Regions from separate parts of the Spirillospora sp. CA-142024 genome, predicted to be linked through region 3. Evidence: riboswitches for the same ligand, from Rfam matches in the RefSeq annotation. Region 3 holds a riboswitch; each other region holds the start of a gene.
What was found. Region 3 has a riboswitch for cobalamin ahead of ACQPZP_RS42230 (ribonucleoside-diphosphate reductase subunit alpha). Riboswitches for the same ligand answer to the same signal wherever they lie in the genome.
Positions count from the first base shown of each region.

Region 1 (3,264 bases), 1.7 Mb from region 3:
CGGCAGAGAGCAGGACCTCCAGTTGGTCGCCGTAGTTCCCTCTTGAGACCGTGAGGAACAGGACGCCGGGATAGAGGAGGGCCCCGGACCAGGCCAGGACCGCCCCGGCGGTGAGAGGGGGCTTCCGGGTCCCCGGCAGGGCTGACATGCGCCGATCGTAACCGGCGCCGCCCCTCCCGCACATTGGCCCGGAGGCGTAATCCCACGGGCTACAAGCGCCTTTCCCGAATGTGTCCGGCGGCCCGATGTCCGCCGCCAGCGGCCACGACACCGTTGTCCGCATGAAGCGCTGGGTGTCATTGTTTCTGGCTCTCGAAATCCTGGCGATCGTGGTCTTCTCCGCCGCCTACGACTCGCTGGACTTCCATATCTACTGGCTGGGCGGAGACGCCGTAACGCACGGCGCGCGCCTCTACCAGGAGCAGCTCGCCGACCATTGGTACACCAATACGCCTTTCATGGCGGCGCTGTTCACTCCGCTTGCCGCCCTGCCACTCACTCTGGCCCGGATGCTGTGGCAGCTGGCATCACTCGCGGCCTTCATCTGGGCCTGCCGGGCGACATTGAAAATGACCGGCCGCCACGTTCCCCTGGTGGCCGTCGTAGCCGCGGGCCTCCTCCTGCAACCGGTCTGGCAGTCGTTCTTCCTGGGGCAGGTCAACCTTTTCCTGCTGGCCCTCGTCCTCGCGGACCTGCACCGCGTCGCACTCGGCCGCCCGGCCGGGATCGGCATCGGCATCGCGACCGCGATCAAACTGACCCCGGCCGTCTTCGTCGTCCTCCTCCTGCTGACACGGAGAACGAAGGACGCGGTCACCGCCACCGCCGCCTTCGCCGTCTGCACCTTGCTCGCCTACGCCATCGCCCCGGACGCGTCCCGCCTCTATTGGCTGCACACCTTCTACGACACCTCTCGCGTGGGCGTCCCGTACATCAGCAACCAATCCCCCTACGGCGCGCTGACCCGCATATTGCGGGGAACGGCCGAGGTCGGCGACTGGTACACCGCCATCCCGCTGACGATCGGTGTTCTCGGCCTCACGGTCGCCGCCATCTGGGCAAGGCGCGGCGACTGGCTGAGCGCCACAGCGGTCACCGGCGTGACCGGCCTGCTGGTCTCCCCCATTTCCTGGGCGCACCACTGGGTCTGGATCGTCCCGGCCCTGGCGGTGCTGCTCCGAAACGGCAACCGGAAGACCGCCGCCTGCACCTTCACCCTCTTCGCTCTGTCGCCCTTGTGGTGGACGCCCCACAACGGCGACCCGCGCGAGTACGGCGTCAACCTCCTGACCCCGGTCGCCAACTGCTACCTGATAGCCGGCCTGGTCTTCCTGACCTGCATGACGATCCGCCTTCGGATCACCACCGGTCGTGGTGGACGGCGGCCTCCAGAGCTCGTCGGTGCCGCCAGCCGTGCCGTTCCAGATCCGGCGTCCGTTCGAGGTGGGTGACCGGGCCTAGGCAGAGCCACGCGACCGGACGAATCCCCTCGGGAATGCCGAGCAGGTCACGAAGGTACGTCTCCCGATAGAACGACACCCAGCCGACCCCCAGGGCCTCGGCGGTGGCGGCGAGCCACAGATTCTGGATGGCCAGGCAGACCGAGTACAGTCCCGCGTCGGCGATCGCGTGCCTGCCGAGAACCGCCGGACCGCCGCGCTCCGGGTCATAGGTGACCACGACCGACAGGCTGGACTCCAGCACCCCGTCGATCTTTATCCGGGCGAAGACGTCGGCGGCGGCCCCGGTCAACGTGGCCGCGAAGGCGGCGCGTTCGGACTGGACGTGGCCATGAAAGGCGCGCCGGATGGCAGGGTCGCCGACGAGGATGAAATCCCAAGGCTGGGACAGCCCGACACTCGGCGCGGCGTGCGCGGCCGTCAGGACCCGGTCGAGGACGTCCCGCGGAATCGGTGCACCGGTGAATTCGGCGCGCACGTCACGGCGGCGGTGAATGGCGTCGTAGATGTTCATGGGCAGGCTCCCGCTGCGTCGGGCCGCCGCGAACGGCGGCCGCGTGGAGCGAGGCCGGTCTTCGGACTCCCGGATCGACGCTCGACCGCCCGCCTTCCCGGCCGTACGGCCAGTGGCTGCGCGAACGCGCCTGGGCGGCAGCTCCCCGGTCACCGCGGCGGGCCCGTGCCGGACTTCCACCGGCTTCCCGATTCTCCCCCGCATGGGGGCACCCCGCGTCAGTTCATGCCATCCGGAACCCTACCCGGGCAACCACTCCTCAGAAGGCGGCCACCTCGGGATAGTGCCGGATGAAGTCCGCCCGGGCGATGTCCGCCTCGGACGCGTCGATCGCGATGGCGATGTGTCCGCGGCTCGCATGGAGGGACCAGTCACCGCCCGCGTCGCGATAGGCGCTGAAGGCGGCGGCGAACTGCTCCGCCGTCCCGATGACGGCGTCTGACAGGTAGGCGGCCGAACCCTCGCCGGAAAGCGGGGAGGCGCCCAACCTGCCGACCGATTCGAGGACGCCCGTCTCCCCGGCGGCCGAGAAGAACTCCGTGAGTTCGTCGGCGCTCGCGGCGTCGGGGGCGATGGGGTGCACACCGCCCGCCCTTTCCGGCTCGCCGTCCGACAGGGCGAATCCGGCGGCGACCTGCCTGTCGTCGACCTCCAGACCGAAGACCCTCTGTATCGCCTCGGCGCCCAGGCTGAACGCCTTGACCTGATGGTCGGAGTGGTCGCGCGGCTTGAGCTCCTGCGTCTCCGGCGCGAACGCCACCCCGCCCGCCGCCATCAGATCCATCAGATGCCCGTGCTGCAACGATCACAGAACCAGCCGCCGATCACCACCCCTCCACGACCACGAGCGAGCCGAGCAGCCGCCGCAGCAGGCCACCGCGGGGCCGCCGCTCGATCCGCCTCGCCCGCACGGCCTGACGCCGGGTCGGGGGCCTGGAGTGCACGGCCGGACGGGACGCCCGGGAAGGTGGGGGCGCGCCCCGTCCGGCCGTGCGGTTCTGGAGGGACGCGTACCGGCCGGCGTGAGCGCGGCGGGTCAGCTCGTGCAGCAGGCGCCCGAGCGTGGCCGGGTCGGGGGCCTCGACCAAGCGGTCACCGGTCATCGCCCACCAGCTCCCCGTGTACTCGCCCAGCCAGACGCAGCAACCGGGGAAACGGCGCGCCAGCTCGGCCGCGACCCGCTCGGGGTCGAGTTCGGCCGCCGCCCACGGCGTCACCGCTCGTCCCCGGACAGGTAGCCCAGCACGAACACGGCCGCGTCCGTGACCCGGTCGGCGGGCGCGATCGGCT
Region 1 is NZ_CP192077.1:1,282,492-1,285,755, reverse strand. Features, by position in the region: gene ACQPZP_RS06365 (sensor histidine kinase) at 1-148, opposite strand, end outside; gene ACQPZP_RS06360 (glycosyltransferase 87 family protein) at 282-1,451, shown strand; gene bluB (5,6-dimethylbenzimidazole synthase) at 1,360-1,974, opposite strand; cobalamin riboswitch at 2,010-2,205, opposite strand; gene ACQPZP_RS06350 (hypothetical protein) at 2,234-2,758, opposite strand; gene ACQPZP_RS06345 (hypothetical protein) at 2,799-3,191, opposite strand; gene ACQPZP_RS06340 (hypothetical protein) at 3,188-3,264, opposite strand, start outside.
Region 1: another riboswitch for cobalamin. It lies ahead of bluB (5,6-dimethylbenzimidazole synthase); the one in region 3 lies ahead of ACQPZP_RS42230 (ribonucleoside-diphosphate reductase subunit alpha).

Region 2 (3,264 bases), 3.1 Mb from region 3:
CGGATCGCGGGCAGCTTCGCCGGGTCCATCGCGGCGATCGTGGCGTGCTCGTCGAGGAGCTGTTCGAGGCGGGCGATGTCGCCGTAGGTCTCCGCGCGGGCCATCGGCGGGACCATGTGGTCCACGAGGACGGCGTGCGCGCGCCGCTTGGCCTGCGTCCCCTCGCCCGGGTCGTTGACGAGGAACGGGTAGATGAGCGGGACGTCGCCGAGCGCGGCGTCGGTGCCGCACGACGCCGACATGCCCGCCGCCTTGCCGGGCAGCCACTCCAGGTTGCCGTGCTTGCCGACGTGGACGATCGCGTGCGCGCCGAACTCGTCCGACAGCCACCGGTACGCGGCCAGGTAGTGGTGGCTCGGCGGCAGGTCCGGGTCGTGGTAGATCGCGATCGGGTTCTGCCCGAAGCCTCGCGGTGGCTGCACCATGACGACGACGTTGCCGGCGCGGAGGGCGGCGAGCACGATGTCGCCGTCCTGCACGAAGAGCTCCCCGGGCGGCGGGCCCCAGTGCCGCTCCATCTCCTCCCGCAGGTCCGCGGGGAGAGTGCGGTACCAGCGTTCGTAGGACGCGGCGGCGATGCGGACGGGGTTGCCCGCGAGCTGCTCTTCGGTGAGCCAGTCCTCGTCCTGCCCTCCGGCCGCGATGAGCGCGTGGATGAGCGCGTCGCCGTCCTGTGCGGCGACGCCCGGGAAGCCTTCGCCGAGGTCGTACCCCTCGTCCCTGAGCCGGGCCAGCAGCCGGACGGTGCTCGCAGGAGTGTCGAGCCCGACGGCGTTCCCGACGCGGGAATGCTTGGTCGGATACGCCGACAGCATCACGACGACGCGCCGCCCGGCGGGCGGGACATGCCGCAGGCGTCCGTGCCGGACGGCGATCCCGGCGACCCGCGCGGCCCGCTCGGGATCCGCCCGGTAGACGGTGAGGCCGTCCTCGTCGATCTCCTTGAAGGAGAACGGGACGGTGATGATGCGTCCGTCGAACTCGGGGATGGCGACCTGCGACGCCGCGTCCAGCGGCGACAGGCCGTCGTCGCTCGCCTCCCAGTCGGCGCGGCCCGTCGTGAGGCACAGCCCCTGAAGGATCGGGACGTCCAGCGCGGCGAGAGCCCCGACGTCCCACGCCTCGTCGTCGCCGCCCGCCCCGGCCGTCGCGGGCCTGGACCCGCCCGCCGCGAGCACGGTCACGACCAGCGCGTCCGCCCGGCGGAGCGTGTCGAGCAACTCGGGCTCGGCGGTGCGGAGAGACGAGCAGAACACGGGCATGGCCTGCCCGCCCGCGTCCTCGATCGCCTCGCACAGCTTCTCCGCGAACGCGGTGTTGCCCGCCATGTGGTGGGCGCGGTAGTAGAGAACGCCGATCACGGGGCCGTCCTGGGTGCGGGCCTCGCGGCCGAGCCGTCCCCACGTGGGCGTCGGTGCCGGCGGCGCGAACCCGCGTCCGGTCAGCAGCACGGTGTCGGACAGGAAGGCGTGCAGTTCGGCGAGGTTGGCGGGCCCGCCATGGGCGAGATAGGCGTGCGCTTCGGCGCAGACACCGCCGCTGACAGTGGACAGCTCCATCAGCTCGGCGTCCGGGGCCTGCTCGCCACCGAGGACGACGACCGGGCGGGGGCCCGCGAGGAGCGCGTCGAGGCCGTCCTCCCAGGCCCGCCGCCCGCCGAGCAGGCGGACGACGACGAGATCGGTGCCCTCGGTCAGCTCGGGCAGATCGTCCACGGCGAGCCGCGCCGGGTTGCCCAGCCGGTAGGCGGCGCCGGACGCGCGGGCGCTCAGCAGATCGGTGTCGGACGTCGACAGCAGCAGGACGGTGCCAGCGGACACGGTCGTTCCTCCCCCTGGGGTCCTCGCCCCGGTCGCGGGTGTCGCGACGGCAGGAGTCTCCTGGCTTCCGGATCGATGCTCGCCCCGGCCTTCCCGTCCTTGCGGACAGTGGCCTCAAGCGGGGTTCGCTCCCCGGTCACAGTGGCGGGACCGCGCCGGATTCGCACCGGCTTCCTCCCATTGCCATCGCCTGGGCAGAAGCGTACGGCAGCGCGGCCCGCCTGCAAACCGCGGCCGGCGTCCTTTCGTGCGCCGTCAGCCGCGACGGGCGGTGATGATCCAGGCGCGGGAGTCGAACCTGACACCGTCGTCGCCCAGGTGTGCGGAGAGCGTCTCGCGCAGCCGCCCGACCGCTCGCGCCGCGGCAGCGGGGTCCAGCCGCTTCAGCGTCTCGCTGGTGCTGGTGAAGCCGCGGACCCAGTCGAGGGCGGCGGGCACGCCCGGACCGTAGTAGACCGGCTCGTGGACGTCGGTGAACGTGATGTCGGTCAGCCCCGCGGCGCCCAGGATCTGTTTCACGGTCGGCGGGTCGGCGAGCGAGAACGGATCCGGTCCGGCAGGCACGGCCACCGGCCCCTCGGGTCCTGCGAGGGACCGGTGGATGGCGACGTCCCACTCGTTGCGTTCGTGGGACTGCCAGACCATCATCACCAGCCGCCCGGCCGGGCGCAGCGCCCGCCTGACGTTGGCGAACGCGGCGACGGGGTCGGCGAAGAACATCGTGCCGAACCTGCTGATCGCCAGGTCGAAGTGCTGGTCCGGAAAGCGGTGGGCCTGCGCGTCGGCGTGCTCGAAGGCGACGTTGCCGAGCCCTTCGGTCCGGGCGAGCTCACGGGCACGCTCGATGGCGGGCGCGGAGACGTCGACCCCGAGCGCGCTGCCCGCCTGGGCTGCGCGCGCGGCCTGCCGGGTGGTCTGCCCGGTCCCGCATCCGATGTCGAGGACGTGGTCGTGGGGCCGGATGCCCCAGGCCCGGCGCAGTACCTCGTCGTGCCGCCGCAGTTCGGCGTCGTAACCGCCGGCGTCCATCAGCGGAGCGGTCCTTCCTCGGCGGCGTACGCCTCAAGACGGTCTGCCAGCTCGTGCGGGCGGCTCAGCGCCGGGGTGTGCCCGCCGTCGATCTCGTCGGGGGTGATGCCCAGGCGCTCCCGGGCGACGCGGCGAAGGAATCCGGCGGGGAACACCCGGTCGTCGCGGCAGATCAGGACCCGCGTGGGAACGTCGGGCCAGGCCCGCAGCGGGAACGGCTCCCCCATCCTCGCCTCGGACTGGGCGCGCCCCCGCTTCAGCGCCTCGGCTGCCAGCTCCGGCGGGACATCTTGGTAGAACAGGGCGACGACATCGTCGTAGCGGTCCCGCTCCTCCCGGTCGTATCCCGTACCGGCCGAGTAGTCGGCGGGCGCCTCTCCCGGCATCGGGATCATGGGCGCGACCAGGACGAGCA
Region 2 is NZ_CP192077.1:5,766,053-5,769,316, forward strand. Features, by position in the region: gene cobN (cobaltochelatase subunit CobN) at 1-1,820, opposite strand, end outside; cobalamin riboswitch at 1,874-1,997, opposite strand; gene ACQPZP_RS27645 (class I SAM-dependent methyltransferase) at 2,076-2,849, opposite strand; gene ACQPZP_RS27650 (alpha/beta hydrolase) at 2,849-3,264, opposite strand, start outside.
Region 2: another riboswitch for cobalamin. It lies ahead of cobN (cobaltochelatase subunit CobN); the one in region 3 lies ahead of ACQPZP_RS42230 (ribonucleoside-diphosphate reductase subunit alpha).

Region 3 (3,264 bases):
CATGCGCGGCGGCCAGATCGGCCGACGCGTTGTACGCGGCCAGCGCGATCTCCTCCGCGATGCGCGTCGACAGCGAACGGGCCTCGTCCGAGTCGAACGGTAGGCGGAGCGTGAAGAAGACGTCCGCGAGCCCCATCACGCCCAGCCCGACCGGACGCCACTTGCGGTTCGCCTTCTCCGCCTCAGGCGTGGGGTAGAACCCCCGGTCGATGGTGCGGTCCAAGAAGCGGACGGCGGTGCGGACCGTCGAACGGAGCCGCTCCCAGTCCACCCCGGACGGACCCACATGCACGGCCAGATTCACGGACCCGAGGTTGCACACGGCCGCCTCGCTGTCGCCCGTCACCTCCAAGATCTCCGTGCAGAGGTTCGACAAGTGAACGGTCTGGCCGGGCTCGGCGGTCTGGTTGCAGGCGCGGTTGGCGGCGTCCTTGAACGTCATCCAGCCGTTGCCCGTCTCGGCCAGCGTCCGCATCATGCGCCCGTACAACTTCCGGGCCGGAATCTGCCGGACGAACCGCCCCTCCCGTTCCGCCTCCCGGTACGCGGCGTCGAACGCGTCACCCCAAAGGTCGGCCAGCTCGGGGACCTCCTTCGGATCGAACAGCGACCACGTCCCGTCGGCCTCGACGCGGCGCATGAACTCGTCCGGGATCCAGTTGGCCAGGTTGAGGTTGTGGGTGCGGCGCGCGTCCTCGCCGGTGTTGTCGCGCAGTTCCAGGAACTCCTCGACGTCGGCGTGCCACGGCTCCAGATAGACGCAGGCCGCGCCTTTGCGGCGCCCGCCCTGGTTGACGGCGGCGACCGACGAGTCGAGCGTGCGCAGCCACGGGACGATCCCGTTCGAGTGCCCGTTCGTCCCGCGGATCAGCGAGCCCCGCGACCGCACCTTCGTCCAGGAGATGCCGATCCCGCCCGCGTACTTGCTGAGCCGCGCGACCTGCTCGTACCGCTCGTAGATCGACTCCAGCTCGTCCCGCGGCGAGTCGAGCAGGAAGCACGAGGACAGCTGCGGACGCACGGCCGCCGAGTTGAACAGCGTCGGCGAGCTGGGCAGGTACGACAGCGTGCTGAGCAGGCCGTACAGCTCGGCCGCCTCGTCCGCGGCCGTGTTTCCCGAGGGGGGACGACCCCCCACGCCCCCCGCCCCGGCTCCGTCGGGATGAGTGAGCCCGCACGCGACGCGCAGCAGGAAGTGCTGCGGACGCTCCAGGACGAGCCGCGACCGCGGATGCCTCAGCAGATACCGGTCGTAGAGGGTGCGGAGCCCGAAGTACTCGAACCGGTCGTCGGCGGTTTCGTCGACGAGGTCATCGAGCGCGGCGGCGTGGGCGGCGACGAACGCGGCCGTGGCGTCCGCCAGAAGCCCCTCCCGGTGCGCGGCGGCGACGGACTCGGCGAACGTGCGTACGCCGGCGGACGCGGCCTCGTCCCTGATCCGCAGGGCGAGGAGCCGCGCGGCGACCCTGGAGTACCCGGGTTCGGCGGGCACCAGGGCGGCGGCCTCACCGATCGCGAGTTCCCGCAGCGCCGCCGTGTCCGGCTCGTCCCTCCCGGGGTTCGTCCCCCCGCGTGAACCCGGCCGGACGGCGGCGAGAACCCGCCCCGGGTCCACATCGGGCACCCCGTCGCAGGCCGCCTCGACCTCGGCCGCGATCCCTGCCGGCAACGGCGCGACCAGAGCCTGTGTCACGTGCATCTCCCCTCGCATGCCGCCTCGCGGAGGCATGCGAACGGGACGCGGCGGCATGCCGCGCTCCGCCACCGGCCTGCCCGCGAGGCACTGGACGAACAACCTGCTGGCAGGTCTTCGGACTCGCGGGCGTCGCCTCGTCGAGGCGTCCTACTGGCCGTCGCTTCCCAGGCCACCCCGTGGCCCAGTGCGTGATGACGGCGGTCGTTCCCGCTCACCGCTGCGGGGCAGTCCCGGACTCACACCGGGTTCCCTCTTACGACGCCCCCGCCGCGTGACGGCGGGGGCGAACCAGCACGGGGTTGAACCCTACATGTAGTTGGCGATCTTTGTGTAACCCCAAGATGTTGGGCGTGTCGGCGGGGATCCGGGGGTGGGCTGCGCGCACCCGGCACATGGTGGGACGATGGGTGCCGTCATGCCCCCGACCGTCCCGCATCCGCTGTTCCGGACCGCACGCGCCGTGGTCTTCGCCACCGTGTGCGTCACTCTGGCGACCCTCGGGCACGTCCTGGCGGGCGGCACCGGGGTCCCGGCCTGGGCGGCGATGGCGGGATTCGTCGCGGTTCTCGGCGTGACGCTGATGCTGGCGGGCCACGAGCGCTCGCTGGCGACGATCCTCGGCGGCCTTCTCGGCGGGCAGTTCGCGCTGCACACGCTGTTCACGGCCGCCGCCGACCCGATGGCGCACCACACGCCCGCGGTGCACGCCGCCATGACGAGCGGCATGGGCGCGGACGCCCCGGTGCCGGCCGGGCACGGCGGCAACGGCGTGGTGATGACGCTCGCGCACTGCGTGGCCGCGCTGGTCGCCGCCGGATGGCTGCGGCACGGCGAGCGGGCCGCGTGGACGCTCGCCCGGCGCGTCGCCGCCGCGGCCGATCGTCCGATCAGGCTGCTGCTCGCCCTGTTCGCCGTCGAACCGGCCGAGCCTCCGGCGCGTCCTCGCCGGACGGCGCAGACGGCGACCGCCGTCACGGGCGCCGGACGCGCACTGCGGCACCATGTCGTCCGGCGGGGTCCCCCGCCGCGTTCGAGGGCGCTCGCCCACCTCTGAGGCAGAGCGCCGTACGTCACCGGACGCCGGTCCACCGGCGCGTCCGGCCATTCCCGTACGACTCGAACGGAGTTCCGTCATGTCCTTCCTTCCGCGTGCGCGCCGCGTGGGCGCCATCGCCTCGCTCGCCACCGTGTCCGTGATCGGACTGGCCACGGCCGCGTCCGCGCACGTCACCGTCAACCCGAAGACCGCCGAGCAGGGCTCGTACGCCAAGGTCGCGTTCCGCGTCCCGAACGAGCGCGACGACGCGTCGACCACCGAGCTCGTCGTGAACCTGCCGGCCGACCATCCGCTGTCGTCGGTGTCGGTCCGCCCGCTGCCCGGCTGGACGGCGAAGGTCGAGAAGTCCAAGCTGCCGAAGCCGGTGAAGACCGACGGCGGCGAGCTGACCGAGGCCGTCACCAAGATCACCTGGACCGGCGGCAAGATCGAGTCGGGCCAGTTCCAGGAGTTCGACGTCTCCATGGGGCCGCTGCCGACGGACACCGACCAGCTGGTGTTCAAGGCCGAC
Region 3 is NZ_CP192077.1:8,901,193-8,904,456, forward strand. Features, by position in the region: gene ACQPZP_RS42230 (ribonucleoside-diphosphate reductase subunit alpha) at 1-1,693, opposite strand, end outside; cobalamin riboswitch at 1,785-2,004, opposite strand; gene ACQPZP_RS42235 (MFS transporter) at 2,100-2,750, shown strand; gene ACQPZP_RS42240 (YcnI family copper-binding membrane protein) at 2,830-3,264, shown strand, end outside.